3 regions of the Mycobacterium sp. NGS41 genome follow, and region 1 is predicted to be linked to each of the others. Evidence: predicted binding sites of a transcription regulator. Region 1 holds the regulator's gene; each other region holds the start of a gene.
What was found. The regulator LexA, encoded in region 1, represses DNA repair genes until DNA is damaged. The targets are predictions, from matches to a motif close to CGAACANNTGTTCG.

Region 1 (5,193 bases):
CCGCGGCTGCGGCAATGGCGTCCGAAGATGAGTCGCCCGTCGAGGCACCCGGTCATGATGTGCTCTCCGGATCCGAAGCAGAATCTCGGAAAGACGACTTTGTGGACGTCGGGTTTGAAGAAGAGCAAGGGGAAAATCCCGACGACGTCGACACCACTTCCATACCCGTCCTGACCGAGGCCGGCTACCCGGATTCCGGCATCTCGACCGAAAGCCGTTCTGCGGATGAGGTTGCTGTCGACACCGGCATTCCCGAGGACTCATTTGACGGAGCTCCTGCCGAAGCTGGCTACGGCGACGACGTTTTCGCCGAGCAGCCAGCCGAAGCCGGCTATGGCGACGACGTTTTCGCCGAACCCCCAGCCGAAGCCGGTTATAGCGACGACGTTTTCGTCGAACCCCCAGCCGAGGCTGGTTATGGCAATGACGTTTTCGCCGAGGCTCCCCCCGAGGGCGGCTATGCCGAGGAGGTCTTTGCCGAGGACCGGCATGCGGAAACCGCATTTCCCCAAGCCCCCGAAACCTCCGAGGCCGCTGGTTCGGCTCTCCAGCCCAGCACCGGCCGGCACGCGGCCATCGACACTTCGCACGATGCCGTCGAACAGGGAGAGGCAGCCGAAGTCATCCCGGAAGCGGCACCGGCCGCTACCGAAGGGGCCGGCCCGGTTGCGGCAGGGAGAGCGCAGCCTGCGCGCCCGATGATCCACTTGCCGCTGGACGACCCGTACCAGGCGCCGGACGGATATCCCATCAAAGGCAATGCGAGTTTCGGCCTGTACTACACGCCCAACAGCGCGCTGTACGAGGACACACTGGCCGAAATCTGGCTAGCCAGTGAGGAAGTCGCAGAAGCCAACGGCTTCACCAAGGCCGACTAGAGCCCCGCTGGAAGCTATACCTTGCGGATCACCGTAACGACCTTGCCCAGCACGGTCGCGTCGTTGCCGGGGATGGGATCGAACGCCGGGTTGTGCGGCATCAGCCATACCTGACCGCCCGCGCGCTTGAACGTCTTGACCGTGGCTTCGCCGTCGATCATGGCTGCGACGATGTCGCCGTTGTCGGCGACATGCTGCTGGCGGACCACTACCCAGTCGCCGTCGCAGATCGCGGCCTCGACCATCGAGTCGCCGACCACCTTGAGCAGGAAGAGCGTGCCCTCGCCGACAAGCTCACGTGGCAGCGGGAAGACGTCCTCAACCGCTTCCTCGGCCAGAATTGGTCCACCCGCGGCGATGCGCCCGAGGACGGGGACGAAAGTGGGCTCCGGCAGAGCGTCGGAGCCGGCGACGTCCGTGACCCGCGTCGCCGTGGCGTCGTCGGCGCCGCGGACATCGACGGCCCGGGGGCGGTTCGGATCTCGGCGCAGATAGCCCTTGCGCTCCAGCGTCCGCAGTTGGTGAGCTACCGACGATGTCGATGTCAAGCCGACGGCATCGCCGATTTCCCGGATGCTCGGGGGATATCCGCGGGTGGTGACCGACGCGCGGATCACTTCCAGAATCGTGCGCTGTCGCTCGGTAAGCCCGGAGCTCACTGAATGGACGCGGCCGTCCGCGCCGCCCGAAGTGTCGTTGCTGTCACTCATGGCTCTGAATGTAGCCGCACGGACCGACAGAATCAAACATGTGTTCGACCGGTGTGTCGCGACGGCGATATTGGGCCCAGCACGTCCTAGAGCTGCTGAATAACAAGCGTGTAACTCTTCGGCAGATCGGGTACCCGGACGTCATGGCAGCGATTGCGACCGACGAACTTGTCGGTGGGGCGGTCTAGCGTTTTGCTCGTTCGACACGCTTCGCTCAAATGTTCGGCTATCGAACACACGAGCGACTATAGTCGAACACACGAGCGAGGATCAGTTGACCGGAGGAACGCACATGACAACCATCCACACAATCTCGATCTCGCCGCGTACCGGCAGAACCGACCGGGCGCGGCGCCCGGTTCAGGGAGCTCCGTACGGACGGCCGGCTCGATCTTTCGGTCCCGGCCCGACGAGGCCGGCGGGTGCGCCGACGCGCTACCGCGGGACCGGCGTGGCGATGTCCGTCGCCCCTCATCGCCGGCGTCCCGTCACGGTCGCGACGACGGTGGGGCTGGCACTGCTGGCCGGCATCATCACCCTCTGGCTGGGCCTGATCGCCCACTTCGGGCAGATGGCCAACGGCGACTCCGCCGGCCCGGCTGCTTCTCACGTGCCTGACAGGCTTGCCGTGGTTCGGGTGGAGGCCGGGGAGTCGCTGCAGGACGTGGCGGCGCGGGTGGCGCCGGACGCGCCGGTCCGCCAGGTTGCCGACCGCATCCGCGAACTCAACGACCTGAATTCGCCGACGGTGGTCGCAGGCCAGACCCTGATCGCACCCGTCGGCTGACGGCAGCGCGGTGCACTGCGAAAACCGCTCGCTGGCGCGGGCGCGCGGCGGGCGTGGCGGTGAACGCGGATGGATGGCGGAAGCGTTCGCTCCGCCGGGCAGCGCACAGGTACTCTCGGAGTCGTCTGCGATACCGGGATGTCCGCACGGCAAAGGAGCGGCGATGCACTGTCCGTTCTGCCGGCATCCGGACTCCCGGGTGATCGATTCGCGGGAAACCGATGAAGGCCAGGCCATTCGGCGCCGCCGGTCATGCCCCGAGTGCGGACGACGATTCAGCACGGTCGAAACCGCGGTGCTGGCCGTGGTCAAGCGCAGCGGCGTCACCGAGCCGTTCAGCAGGGAGAAGGTGATCAGCGGTGTGCGCCGTGCATGCCAGGGTCGCCAGGTAGACGACGACGCATTGAATCTGTTGGCCCAGCAGGTGGAGGACACCGTGCGTGCGGCCGGATCGCCGGAGGTCCCGAGCCACGAGGTCGGCCTGGCGATCCTTGGGCCGTTGCGCGAACTCGACGAGGTTGCCTACCTGCGGTTCGCGTCGGTGTACCGGTCCTTTTCATCAGCGGACGATTTCGAGCGCGAGATCGAGGTGCTTCGGGCGCACCGCAAGGTATCAACACCGAATTGACGCAGCGCCATAAGCGGACGGTCGCCGGACTACGCTGATTTCATGGCTTTCGACCTGCACCCGAACCTCGAAGCGCTCGAACCACTGCTCGGTACCTGGGCGGGTCGCGGCACGGGTAAATATCCGACGATCGAGCCGTTCGAGTACTTCGAAGAAGTTGTGTTCAGCCATGTCGGCAAACCGTTTTTGGCCTACTCGCAAAAGACCAAGGCGGTTGCCGACGGAAAGCCATTGCATGCCGAGACGGGGTTTCTGCGTGCTCCGCAACCCGGCCAGGTGGAGCTGGTTCTGGCCCACCCAAGCGGCATCACGGAGATCGAAGTGGGCAACTACTCAGTGAGCGGCGACCTCATCGAAATCGAGCTGATCACCTCGTCCGTCGGATTGACTCCAACCGCCAAAAACGTTAGCGCGCTGGGCCGTTCGTTCCGGATCGACCAAGACGAGCTTTCCTACACGGTGCGGATGGGCGCGGTCGGCCAACCGCTGCAGGATCACCTCGCCGCGGTGTTACGCCGCCAGCAGTGAACGGCATTGCAGCTCAATCCGCCTGTCTTACAACGTCCTACGGCCTGGTACCGAAGCTGATCAGGTAGCGCTGCGTTCGTCGGAATCGATGGCCTCCAGCACCGCGACCCGGGTCTCCGCCGGCCCGTGGACGGTTTTCGCGCCGCCGCCTCTGCTCAGCAGTGCGCGCAGCGCGGCCTGGTTGTATTCGGCGGGTTGAGTGCTGTCCATGAAGCGCTGGACGATGTCGATGAAGCGAGTCGGGTCGTCGTGGAAAGGGAAGTGTCCGGCGCCTTGGAAGATCTCCAGCAGTGAGCCCGGCATGGCGGCGTGCGCCATGCGCGCATGCTCGACCGGGACAACCGCATCCCTTGTGCCCCAGATGATCTGCACCGGGATGGCCTCGGTTAAATAACATCGGTCGAGCATGGTGACGATCTGCCCGCGCCAGTCCACCACGGCCCGCAAGGTTCGGCTGAATGCCGCTGATGCCGTCGGTTCCGGTAGGTCGTTCAGTACCCGCAGCATGTTCGGCAGATCGTGGCCCAGGGCGGTGGCTCCGATTGCCTTGCCGACGATCTTCCCGGCCAGCTGCACGGCCGGCAGCACCAGGGGTAGCCGCAGCAACGCCATCGCTTCGCTGCCCATCGGCAGCGAAGCCAATCGCAACACGAAGTTGACGTCTTTGGTGACGCCGCCGGCGCTGACCAGGATCAGTCGCTCGACCAGCTGGGGAAACTGGTAGGCGAATTGCATCGCCACCCCGCCGCCGAGCGAATGACCCACGATCGTCACCCGCTCGATGTCGAGCACGCTGAGCAGGTCGCGCATGCCGTTCGCGTACGCCGCAACCGAGTAGTCGGCGCGTGGCTTGTCCGACTTGCCGTGACCCAGCAGATCCGCGGCGATGACGGTGAAGCGCTGAGCGAGCTTGGCATGTACGCAGTCCCAGGTCGTGGAGTTGTCGCCAATGCCGTGGATCAACAGAATCGCGGGCCCTTCGCCGGCGATCCGGAACGCCCTCTTATAACCGTGGAGGGTGCGGAACTGCAGCGACGGTTGAACAGCTCCATTTGTACACAGCTTCAAGGGGCGTACCGACGCTCGCCTTTGAACGGTCACCATGGGTAGAACGTAGTTCACCTGGCCGTTGATTGCCTGTTGGGGCGGTGTTGCCTGATCCTGGCGAGGTTCAAGTCAGACCGGCCGGCTGACTACGAGTCCCTGAATAGAAGCCAGGTCACAACGGGAGTGTTACCTTTTCGCGCTGGCCAAGAGGGGCTGACCCTACGGCGACGCTGAGACATCCTCAGGGCGTCTCAGGTCGGGTCGTCGTCGTCGAACTTCTTCTCTGCCTGCTGAGCCAGGAACCGCTCGAACTCCGCACCAAGCTCGTCGCCGCTAGGCAGTTCCTCATCGCGCCTCAGCAGTGACCTGTTCGCCTGGGCATCGATGTAGGCATCGTACTGGCGCTCCAGCGCGGCCACCACTTGAGCGACCTCTGCGCTGGCCTCAACCTGCTCATCGATCTTGGCCCGGATGTCTGCCGCAGCTTCGGACAACGCCGTCAGGGGCAGCTCCAGCGACGCGGTCTTGGCCAGCTGCTCGAGCAGCGCCTGGGCCGCGGCCGGATAGTCGGTCTGGGTCAGGTAGTGCGGGACGTGCACGGTGAACCCGACGACC
Region 2 (5,193 bases), on a different contig from region 1:
CCTCGGCCAGGCCGAGAGCCTGCAGCGCGTCGGGAAGCTGCGACATTCGCCGGTCTCCGGTCCGAACGTCGATTTCCGCCAAGTCGGCGACGACCGTGTCGGCGCCGTGACTGCGCAATGCGTCGCGGTGACCGGTCTGGTCGACACCGATCACCAGAGCGAATCCGCTCTCTCGCGCCGCGCCGGTGCCGCCCTCGTCATGGGCGACGACGACACAGCGTCCCGGTCGCACCGAAAGCTGGTGAGCCGCCTCGGACAGAGCCTCCTGGCAGCTCTCGTCCGACGCGAAGACACCGGTGCCGATCCCGACGTCCTGCAACTGCCGGATCAGCACCTGGGTGGAGTTCAACGTGGTGTCGAACAGCACCGCGTCGTGGCGGCGCGGGTCGATGGTGACCGGCATTGACCCACCTTCTCACGGTGGGCAACCCCGTGTAGGGGGATGGGCGGGCTCAGCGTCGGGCGCGTGCCGTCGAGGAAGACTGCGGGCGGCGTGGCGGGCCGCCGGATGAACGCCTGCGGCGGTCCTTGGTGAACAGTAGGACCGAGTTCTGGCTGAGCGCCAGCAGCCGGGCCATGCCCGACTCGATGCCGTCGGCAAGTCGCTGGACATCCGGTGCGGCGTCGTAGTCGGCGGTGATGCCGAACACCAACTCGTCGCCGTAGCTCAGCACCGCGACCCCGGTGCTCAGTTGCAATGCCGTCGGCGGGATGGGCAATAGCCGCTCCAAGCTTTGGCCCATCAACCGCAACCGGTGGCGAGGCCCGGGCACGCTGGTCGCCAGTGTCACGACGCGGCGCTGCGGCAGCTGAGTCAGCAGTTGAATCGCCTTAGTACGCAGTGGAATTGGTAGGCAACCGAGCGTCGATTCCAGGATGCCGGGTTGGTGCTGGACGCGTGGCTTGGCCCGCATCCGACTGTGCACCAGCCGTAGTCGCTGGACCGGATCATCGTGGTCGACGGGCAGATACGGCAGCAAGGGCGACAGGGTGCGCAGTGAATCCGCACGCGGTTGTTCGCCGCGATGCAGCAGCAGCGTCCGGAAGCCCTCGGTGACGGCGGCCAGCGCGACATCGTTGCCGGTGACGCCGAATTTGCGGCAGATCCTGTCGACGTCGGCGATCCGAACTCGCACCGTGTGGTACTGCCGCATGGTGATTGCAGCCGTCGGCCCCGACCAGGCAGTCCGTGCCCACGGCCAGATCGCCTCGACGGCAGTTTCCACGGCCTTGGCGACTTTGCCCGCAGAGACCTGCCACAGGGCGTCGGCACAACTCCGAGCGTCGGTCGGTGAAACCTGTTGAACGCCCGCGTGATTGGCGAACACGTCGTTGTCAGCGTCGTCGCAGAGCCTGCTGAGGAGGTGGGCCGCCGTGATGCCGCTGTCGGCCATTCCGTGGTGAATCTTCATCAGGATCGCCCACTGGTTGTCTTCCAGGCCCTCGATGACCCAGCACTCCCACGGCGGACGGTCGGGGTCGAGGGGACGCTCCAGGGCGCGGGCAATTGCCCGGAACAATTCCGCGTCGTCGCCCGGTTGCGGGAGCGCTACCCGTTGCACGTGATGGCTGATGTCGAATGCCGGGTAGTCAATCCAATCCGACCGCAGCACGTGGGTGCACTGCGGTATTGACTCGATCCGTTCGGCGAGCAGACTTTTGAACCGCCCGTAGTCGGGCACGTCCCCGTTGACGACGGCGACCGCGCCGTTGGCCAGGCTGGCGTGCGGATCCGGATCCAGAGCCCTTAGAAAGCCCGTGTCCGATGTCGTCAGTTGTCCCATTGCCGAGTCCCGCCGTCGGTTTTGATCCGTACAAGTATCCGGCGTTGCACACCTGTCCGATAGGTCTCCCAGGTTAAGAGCATGTTTTGCAGTTGAAGATTGTTTAACAACCCAGGGATTTATTCGAACATACTTTCGATATACTGGGTGACGTGGGATGGCATAACGGGCCGCCGAGTTGGGCGGAGATGGAGCGGGTGCTCGACAGCAAGCCGCGCCATGCCGGTGCGCCGGTCGCGGCCGGTACCCCAGAAGTCCTAGCGGAAGCACCTCTGTCGCGCGGACGCCCGACCTACCAGCCCCCGCACGAGGACCGGGTGGTCCGCTCGTCCGTCGCGTATGCCGAGCTGCATGCGCATTCGGCGTTCAGCTTCCTGGACGGGGCCAGCACGCCGGAAGAGCTGGTCGAAGAGGCTGCCCGGCTGGATCTGCGTGCCCTGGCGCTGACCGACCACGACGGCCTGTATGGAGCGGTGCGGTTCGCCGAAGCCGCCGCAGAACTCGATGTGCGGACGGTGTTCGGCGCGGAGCTGTCGCTGGGGTCTGGTGTGCGCACCGAACAGCCGGATCCGCCCGGCCCGCACCTGCTGGTGCTGGCTCGCGGCCCGGAAGGCTACCGGCGGCTGTCGCGGCAGCTGGCCGTGGCGCATCTGGCCGGCGGCGAGAAGGGCAAACCGCGCTACGACCTGGATGCGCTGACCGAGGCGGCCGGCGGACATTGGCACATTCTGACCGGATGCCGGAAAGGCACTGTGCGTCAGGGGCTTTCACAAGGCCCGGAAGCCGCGGAGCGGGCGCTGGCCGACTTGGTGGACCGGTTCAGCGCCGGCCGGGTCAGTATCGAGTTGACCCATCACGGTCAGCCGCTGGACGACGAACGCAATGCGGCGCTGGCCGGGCTGGCGCCGCGCTTCGGCGTCGGCGTCGTCGCCACCACCGCAGCACATTTCGCGCATCCGTCGCGGGGACGGCTGGCCATGGCGATGGGCGCGATCCGGGCCCGGCATTCGCTGGATTCGGCAGCCGGGTGGCTGGCCCCGCTGGGCGGATCGCATCTGCGGTCCGGCGAGGAGATGGCCCGGCTGTTCGCTTGGTGTCCCGAGGCGGTCAGCGCCGCCGCCGAGCTCGGCGAGCAGTGCGCGTTCGGGCTGGCGCTCATCGCACCGCAGTTGCCGCCCTTTGACGTACCCGACGGGCACACGGAGGACAGCTGGTTGCGTTGGTTGGTCATGGCGGGCGCGCAGGACCGCTACGGGCCGGCCGGGGCGGCGTCGCGCGCTTATGCTCAGATCGAGCATGAGCTGAAAGTCATTGCACAGCTGCAATTTCCGGGCTACTTCCTGGTGGTGCACGACATCACCCGGTTCTGTCGGGAGAACAATATCCTGTGTCAGGGCAGGGGGTCGGCGGCCAATTCCGCGGTCTGTTATGCCCTCGGTGTCACAGCCGTCGACCCGATAGCCAACGAACTGTTGTTCGAGCGCTTCCTCTCACCCGCCCGCGATGGGCCGCCCGACATCGACATCGACATCGAGTCGGACCAGCGGGAAAAGGTCATCCAGTATGTCTACGACAAATACGGCCGTGACTACGCCGCCCAGGTCGCCAACGTCATCACCTATCGGGGCCGGATTGCGGTGCGCGACATGGCCCGCGCCCTGGGCTTCTCGCAGGGCCAGCAGGACGCGTGGAGCAAGCAGATCAGCCACTGGAACGGGCTGGCCGACTCAGCCGATATCGAGGACATTCCAGAGCAGGTGATCGACCTGGCGACCCAGATCCGGAATCTGCCACGGCATATGGGCATCCATTCCGGCGGCATGGTGATCTGCGATCGCCCGATCGCCGACGTGTGCCCGGTCGAGTGGGCGCGCATGGAAAATCGCAGCGTCCTGCAGTGGGACAAAGACGACTGTGCCGCAATAGGTTTGGTGAAGTTCGACCTGTTGGGGCTGGGCATGCTTTCCGCATTGCACTATGCGAAGGATTTGGTGGCGGAGCACAAGGGCATCGACGTGGACCTGGCCAAACTCGACCTCTCCGAGCCGGCGGTGTACGAGATGCTGTCGCGCGCCGATTCCGTCGGAGTGTTCCAGGTGGAGTCGCGCGCGCAGATGGCCACGTTGCCGCGGTTGCGGCCGCGGATGTTCTACGACCTGGTGGTGGAGGTCGCGCTGATCCGTCCCGGGCCCATCCAGGGCGGGTCGGTGCATCCGTACATCCGCCGCCGCAACGGTCTCGACCCTGTGGTGTACGACCACCCGTCCATGGCGCCGGCATTGCGGAAGACGCTGGGAGTACCGCTTTTTCAGGAGCAGCTGATGCAGCTCGCGGTCGACTGCGCCGGGTTCTCCGCCGCCGAAGCCGACCAGCTGAGACGGGCCATGGGGTCCAAGCGTTCGGCCGAACGCATGCAACGGCTGCGCGGCCGGTTCTACGACGGCATGCGCGCGCTGCACGGGGCTTCCGACGAGGTGATCGACTGCATCTACGAAAAGCTGGAAGCATTCGCTAACTTCGGCTTCCCGGAGAGTCACGCGCTGTCCTTCGCGTCGCTGGTGTTCTACTCGTCGTGGTTCAAGCTGCATCACCCCGCGGCGTTTTGCGCCGCGCTGCTGCGGGCCCAGCCGATGGGCTTCTATTCGCCACAGTCGCTGGTTGCTGACGCCCGCCGGCACGGCGTGCTGGTACACGGCCCATGCGTCAACGCGAGCCTGGCGCATGCCACTTTGGAGAACTCGGGTATGGAGGTCCGCCTCGGCCTGGGCGCCGTTCGCCAGATCGGCGACGACCTGGCAGAGATGCTGGTCGAGGAGCGAAAAGCCAACGGCCCGTTCGCTTCGCTGCTGGACCTGACGTCGCGGCTGCAACTGAGCGTGCCGCAGACCGAAGCGCTGGCGACGGCCGGAGCGCTGGGCTGCTTCGGGATGTCGCGACGGGAGGGGCTGTGGGCGGCCGGCGCCGCGGCCACCCAGCGGCCGGATCGGCTACCCGGGGTGGGCTCGTCGTCGCATGTCCCGGCCTTGCCGGGGATGAGCGAGCTGGAGCTGGCCGCCGCCGACGTGTGGGCCACCGGCATCTCCCCGGACAGTTACCCCACGCAGTTCCTGCGGGCGGACCTGGACGCGATGGGAGTGGTTCCCGCCGGCGAGCTCGGATCGGTGCCCGACGGTGACCGGGTGCTGATCGCCGGTGCGGTGACACACCGGCAGCGACCCGGAACTGCCCAGGGGATGACGTTTCTCAACCTCGAGGACGAGACCGGGATGGTCAACGTGCTCTGCACGCCGGGGGTGTGGTCGCGACACCGCAAACTGGCGCACACCGCGCCGGCGGTGCTGATCCGCGGTCAGGTCCAAAACGCCAGCGGCGCGATCACCGTCGTGGCCGAGCGGATGGGCCGCATCTC
Region 3 (5,193 bases), on a different contig from region 1:
ACTGGTGCATGCCGACCCGCATCCGGGCAATTTCATGACGCTGGCCGACGGCCGCCTGGGCGTCATCGACTTCGGCGCCGTTTCCGAACACCCCGGCGGGATCCCGCCCGACTTCGGTGAACTCCTGTGCTGGGCCCGCGACGAACAGTGGGACGAAGTAATCCGGTTGTTGAAAAAGCTCGGGTTCATGCCGCAGCACTACGAGCTGACCACCGAGCAGGTGGTGGAATATATTCAGCCGCTCTGGGCTTATATCGACCCGCTGCGGTCCGGCGAGTTTCATTTCACGCGGCGATGGTTTCAAAAGTCGGCCATGGTCACCACCGATCCCCTCCGGGACGGATTCGCCGACCGGTTCAAGGTGGCGCGGCAGCTGACCATCCCACCCGGCTACGTCATGTTGCTGCGCACGCTGGGCGGTCTGCTTGGAGTCGCCGTGCAGCTTGACGCCCATGTGAACTACGCAGCGGTGGCCGAGCGATGGTTACCGGGATTCTTCGCACCCGGCGAGAGCCCAGTGGGGCCCACGTAGACTCGTCTGGCGAAACTTATCGAGCACCAGAATCCAAAAATGAGGTAGTACCTGATGAGCGGCCATTCCAAGTGGGCGACCACCAAGCACAAGAAGGCCGTCATCGACGCCCGCCGCGGGAAAAACTTCGCCCGTCTGATCAAGAACGTCGAAGTCGCGGCCCGTGTCGGTGGCGGCGACCCGGCCGGTAACCCGACGTTGTACGACGCCATCCAGAAGGCGAAGAAGAACTCGGTGCCCAACGACAACATCGAGCGGGCCCGCAAACGCGGTGCCGGCGAAGAGGCCGGCGGCGCCGAGTACCAGAGCATCACCTATGAGGGCTACGGGCCTAACGGTGTCGCGGTGCTGATCGAGTGCCTGACCGACAACCGCAATCGCGCCGCCAGCGAGGTAAGGGTCGCGATGACGCGCAACGGCGGGACCATGGCCGACCCGGGGTCGGTCGCCTACCTCTTCTCCCGCAAGGGCGTCGTTAACCTCGAGAAGAATGGCCTGACCGAAGACGACGTGCTGGTCGCGGTGCTGGAGGCAGGCGCCGAGGACGTCAACGACCTCGGCGACAGCTTCGAGGTCATCGCCGAACCAACCGATTTGGTAGCGGTGCGCACCGCGCTGCAGGACGCCGGTATCGACTACGAGTCGGCCGAGGCCAGCTTCCAGCCGTCGGTGAGTGTGCCGGTGGACCTGGACGGAGCCCGTAAGGTGTTCAAGCTGGTCGACGCCCTCGAAGACAGCGACGACGTGCAGAATGTCTGGACCAACGTTGACCTGTCCGACGAAGTTCTGGCCGCTCTCGACGAGGAGTGACGGCGCCGAACCCTGTCATGGGTGCCAGCGGCTAGCGGTGTGGACCACGGTGCCGCCGGAACCGGACGGGTAGAGGTGCCACGTCTGCCAGCGCCAGCCGGCGCCGTCGGGTTCGGCGACCAGCGCCGTCAGGGCCGCGTCATCGCCAGGAAACATGCCGCCGAGCCAGCCGGTTTCGGCCGCGCAGTGCTCGCGCAGGTCGGCGGCAAGGCGGCGGAACGTCTCCTCGTCGTGCGTCTCGGTACGCGATTGCAAGGAGTAGCCGGGTGCGGCAGTGCGCTCGGGAAGGTCGCCGCCGTCGCTGCTCACGGCGCATGAAACCTGCTCGGAGAAGCGGCATCTCGGGTGCTCGACCATGACGACGTGCGATGCGCCGAGCACTCCCAGCAGCAGCGCACCGGCGGTGGGGTGGTCCAGTCGGTAGGTGGCCAGGGGCCGCGGCGCGGGCGCGTTGAGCGCCAGGCCCAGTCGCGTTCCGCATACGTCCGCCGGATCCACGGCGAGCTGATGAAGAGGCACCCGACGGCCCTATGCCGCAACCATAAGCACCAGTGCTCCCACGTGAACCTTTCCGCAGTGCGAATTAACCTAACTCACGAGTCCTCGATGCGGCCCCGCGTGTCCCTACCCGATGATGTCGGACCCGGCCGTTAGGCTATCGAACAGCTGTTCGTACCCAAGCAGTTTTCCTACCAGACGGGGAGCAGGCGATGCGCGTGATGGGCGTCGATCCCGGGCTGACGCGGTGCGGGTTATCCGTCGTCGATAGTGGACGCGGCCGGCAGGTCGTCGCGCTGGATGTCGATGTGGTGCGCACACCGTCGGACGCGCCGCTGTGCAAGCGGCTGCTGAGCATCAGCGACGCCGTCGAACACTGGCTGGACACGCATCATCCCGACGTGCTGGCCATCGAGCGGGTGTTCTCCCAACACAACGTGTCGACGGCGATGGGCACCGCACAAGCCGGCGGCGTGATCGCACTCGCGGCGGCCAAACGCGATATCGACGTGCACTTCCATACCCCCAGTGAGGTCAAGGCCGCGGTGACCGGCAACGGCACCGCCGACAAGGCTCAGGTCACCGCGATGGTCACCAAAATACTTGCGCTGCAAGCCAAACCGACACCGGCCGATGCGGCGGACGCGTTGGCCTTGGCGATCTGCCACTGCTGGAGGGCGCCGATGATCGCCCGGATGGCCGCGGCTGAGGCGCTGGCCGCCGAGCGGCGACACGCGTACCTGACCAAACTGAAGGCCGCACGATGATCGCCTCGGTTCGCGGTGAGGTGCTCGACGTGGCGCTCGATCACGTGGTGATCGAGGCGGCGGGCGTCGGCTACCGGGTGAACGCGACACCGTCGACGCTGGCGACGCTGCGGCAGGGGACCGAGGCCCGGCTGATCACCGCCATGATCGTGCGTGAGGATTCCATGACGTTGTACGGGTTCTGCGACGGCGAAACCCGCGACCTGTTCCTGACACTGCTGTCGGTCTCGGGCGTCGGCCCCCGGCTGGCCATGGCGACACTGGCGGTGCACGACGCCGCGGCGCTGCGCCAGGCGCTGGCCGACGGCGACGTCACCGCCTTGACCCGGGTGCCTGGCATCGGCAAACGCAGCGCTGAACGCATGGTGCTGGAACTGCGCGACAAAGTAGGTCCCGTCGGTGCGTCCGCGGGCGCACCCGCAGTCAACGGCCATGCGGTGCGAAGCCCCGTGGTCGAGGCACTCGTCGGCCTTGGCTTTGCCGCCAGGCAGGCCGAGGAAGCCACTGACCGTGTGCTTTCCGGTGATCACGACGCGACCTCGTCCGGTGCGCTGCGTGCCGCCCTGTCGCTGCTGGGGAAGTCGAAATGAGTGACGGGGCCGCAGATCCCGAGGTGCGGGAGATTTCGGCGGCGCTGCTGTCCGGAGAAGGCGACATCGACGGCAGCCTGCGGCCGCGTTCGCTGCGGGAATTCATCGGCCAGCCGCGGGTGCGCGAACAGTTGCAGCTGGTCATCGAGGGCGCCAAGAACCGCGGCGGCACACCGGATCACATCCTGCTGTCCGGCCCGCCGGGGCTGGGCAAGACGTCGCTGGCGATGATCATCGCCGCCGAGCTGGGTTCTTCGCTGCGGGTGACGTCCGGGCCCGCGCTGGAACGTGCCGGCGACCTGGCCGCGATGCTGTCCAACCTGGTCGAACACGACGTGCTGTTCATCGACGAGATCCACCGCATCGCCCGCCCCGCCGAAGAGATGCTCTACCTGGCGATGGAAGACTTCCGCGTCGACGTGGTCGTCGGCAAAGGTCCCGGGGCGACGTCGATTCCGCTGGAGGTTGCCCCCTTCACCCTGGTCGGCGCGACCACCCGGTCCGGCGCGCTGACCGGGCCGCTGCGGGATCGGTTCGGCTTCACCGCGCACATGGATTTCTACGAGCCCGCCGAACTGGAGCGGGTGCTGTCCCGTTCCGCCGGAATCCTGGGCATCGAGCTGGGCGCCGAGGCCGGCGCGGAGATCGCCCGGCGGGCCCGCGGCACTCCCCGGATCGCCAACCGGCTACTGCGCCGGGTCCGCGACTTCGCCGAGGTGCGCGCCGACGGCGTGATCACCCGTGACATCGCCAAATCCGCCCTGGCGGTCTACGACGTCGACGAGCTCGGTCTGGACCGGTTGGACCGGGCGGTGCTGTCCGCGCTGACCCGCAGCTTCGGCGGCGGCCCGGTCGGAGTCTCGACGCTGGCGGTGGCGGTCGGGGAGGAGGCCGCGACCGTCGAGGAGGTGTGCGAGCCGTTTCTGGTCCGGGCCGGTATGGTCGCCCGTACCCCTCGCGGCCGGGTGGCCACGGCACAGGCCTGGACTCACCTGGGCATGATTCCGCCCGCCGGCGTCACCGGGCTCGGCCAGCCGGGGCTGTTCGACTAGCAGGTAGGAGGCAGTCGTGCTGGTAGCGGGGTTGGTATTCGCCGGGCTGGCCGCCCTCCTGCACGTCTACATCTTCACGATGGAGTCGCTGACGTGGACTTCGCCGCGCACGCGCGCCACGTTCGGCACCACGCCCGAGGAGGCCGAGACCACCAAGTTGCTGGCGCTCAACCAGGGCTTCTACAACTTGTTTCTGGCGATTGTCACGGGTATCGGTATTGCCGCGGTCGCTCTGGGGCACAAGGGCGTTGGAGCCGCGCTCATTCTCGCGGGCGTCGGATCCATGGGACTGGCGGCGGTGGTGTTGCTGATCTCGGCGCGGGACAAAGCGCGAGCGGCCTTGGTGCAGGGCCTCTTCCCGGCGATCGCGACGGTGCTGGTCGTGACCGCCCTGATGTCGTAACATTTTGCCACATTGGCAACAGCAGTATCAGGAACCCCATTAATCACACTAGCTGCCGTTTTGCACGCTGGATCGTCGCTTCGACGTCACTGAGGCCGGGTACTCCAGCCCGGTACCAAAGCGAGGAGATGTCATGAAAAATCGTGAAAACATCCGTCCCGGCCGGCTGCGGATGCCACGCTCCCGTGGCGCGGTGACCGGGCTGATCTTGGTCATCTTGGGTGCCTGGGGTGCACTTATTCCCTTCGTCGGTCCCCACTTCAATTTCGCCTACACCCCCGATCGGGCATGGGCGTGGACCGCCGCCCGGGGCTGGCTGGAAGTGCTGCCCGGAGCCGTCACCGTAGTGGGCGGACTGCTGCTGATCGTTTCCGGAAATCGCGCGAGCGCGATGATCGGCGGCTGGCTGGCAACCCTCGGCGGCGCCTGGTTCGTCGTCGGCGGTGCGTTCGCTCCGATGTTGCACCTCGGGTCCATCGGCGATCCGGTCGCTGCCACCGACCGCAAACGGGCCGTGCTGGAGGTCGCGTACTTCTCCGGG

Region 2: the regulator LexA is predicted to act here: its motif matches at 1,909-1,922, upstream of AC5Y21_RS19030 (error-prone DNA polymerase).
Region 3: the regulator LexA is predicted to act here: its motif matches at 2,002-2,015, upstream of ruvC (crossover junction endodeoxyribonuclease RuvC).

What each region holds. Positions count from the first base shown of each region.
Region 1 is NZ_JCALDF010000043.1:27,828-33,020, forward strand. Features, by position in the region: gene AC5Y21_RS24240 (LGFP repeat-containing protein) at 1-878, shown strand, start outside; gene lexA (transcriptional repressor LexA) at 893-1,588, opposite strand; gene AC5Y21_RS24250 (LysM peptidoglycan-binding domain-containing protein) at 1,881-2,375, shown strand; gene nrdR (transcriptional regulator NrdR) at 2,539-3,003, shown strand; gene AC5Y21_RS24260 (peroxynitrite isomerase) at 3,046-3,531, shown strand; gene AC5Y21_RS24265 (alpha/beta fold hydrolase) at 3,592-4,635, opposite strand; gene AC5Y21_RS24270 (proteasome assembly chaperone family protein) at 4,830-5,193, opposite strand, start outside.
Region 2 is NZ_JCALDF010000023.1:49,409-54,601, forward strand. Features, by position in the region: gene otsB (trehalose-phosphatase) at 1-403, opposite strand, end outside; gene AC5Y21_RS19025 (wax ester/triacylglycerol synthase domain-containing protein) at 453-1,784, opposite strand; gene AC5Y21_RS19030 (error-prone DNA polymerase) at 1,937-5,193, shown strand, end outside.
Region 3 is NZ_JCALDF010000034.1:298-5,490, reverse strand. Features, by position in the region: gene AC5Y21_RS22160 (ABC1 kinase family protein) at 1-532, shown strand, start outside; gene AC5Y21_RS22155 (YebC/PmpR family DNA-binding transcriptional regulator) at 587-1,342, shown strand; gene AC5Y21_RS22150 (DUF2617 family protein) at 1,358-1,861, opposite strand; gene ruvC (crossover junction endodeoxyribonuclease RuvC) at 2,053-2,607, shown strand; gene ruvA (Holliday junction branch migration protein RuvA) at 2,604-3,197, shown strand; gene ruvB (Holliday junction branch migration DNA helicase RuvB) at 3,194-4,249, shown strand; gene AC5Y21_RS22130 (DUF1304 domain-containing protein) at 4,266-4,652, shown strand; gene AC5Y21_RS22125 (hypothetical protein) at 4,786-5,193, shown strand, end outside.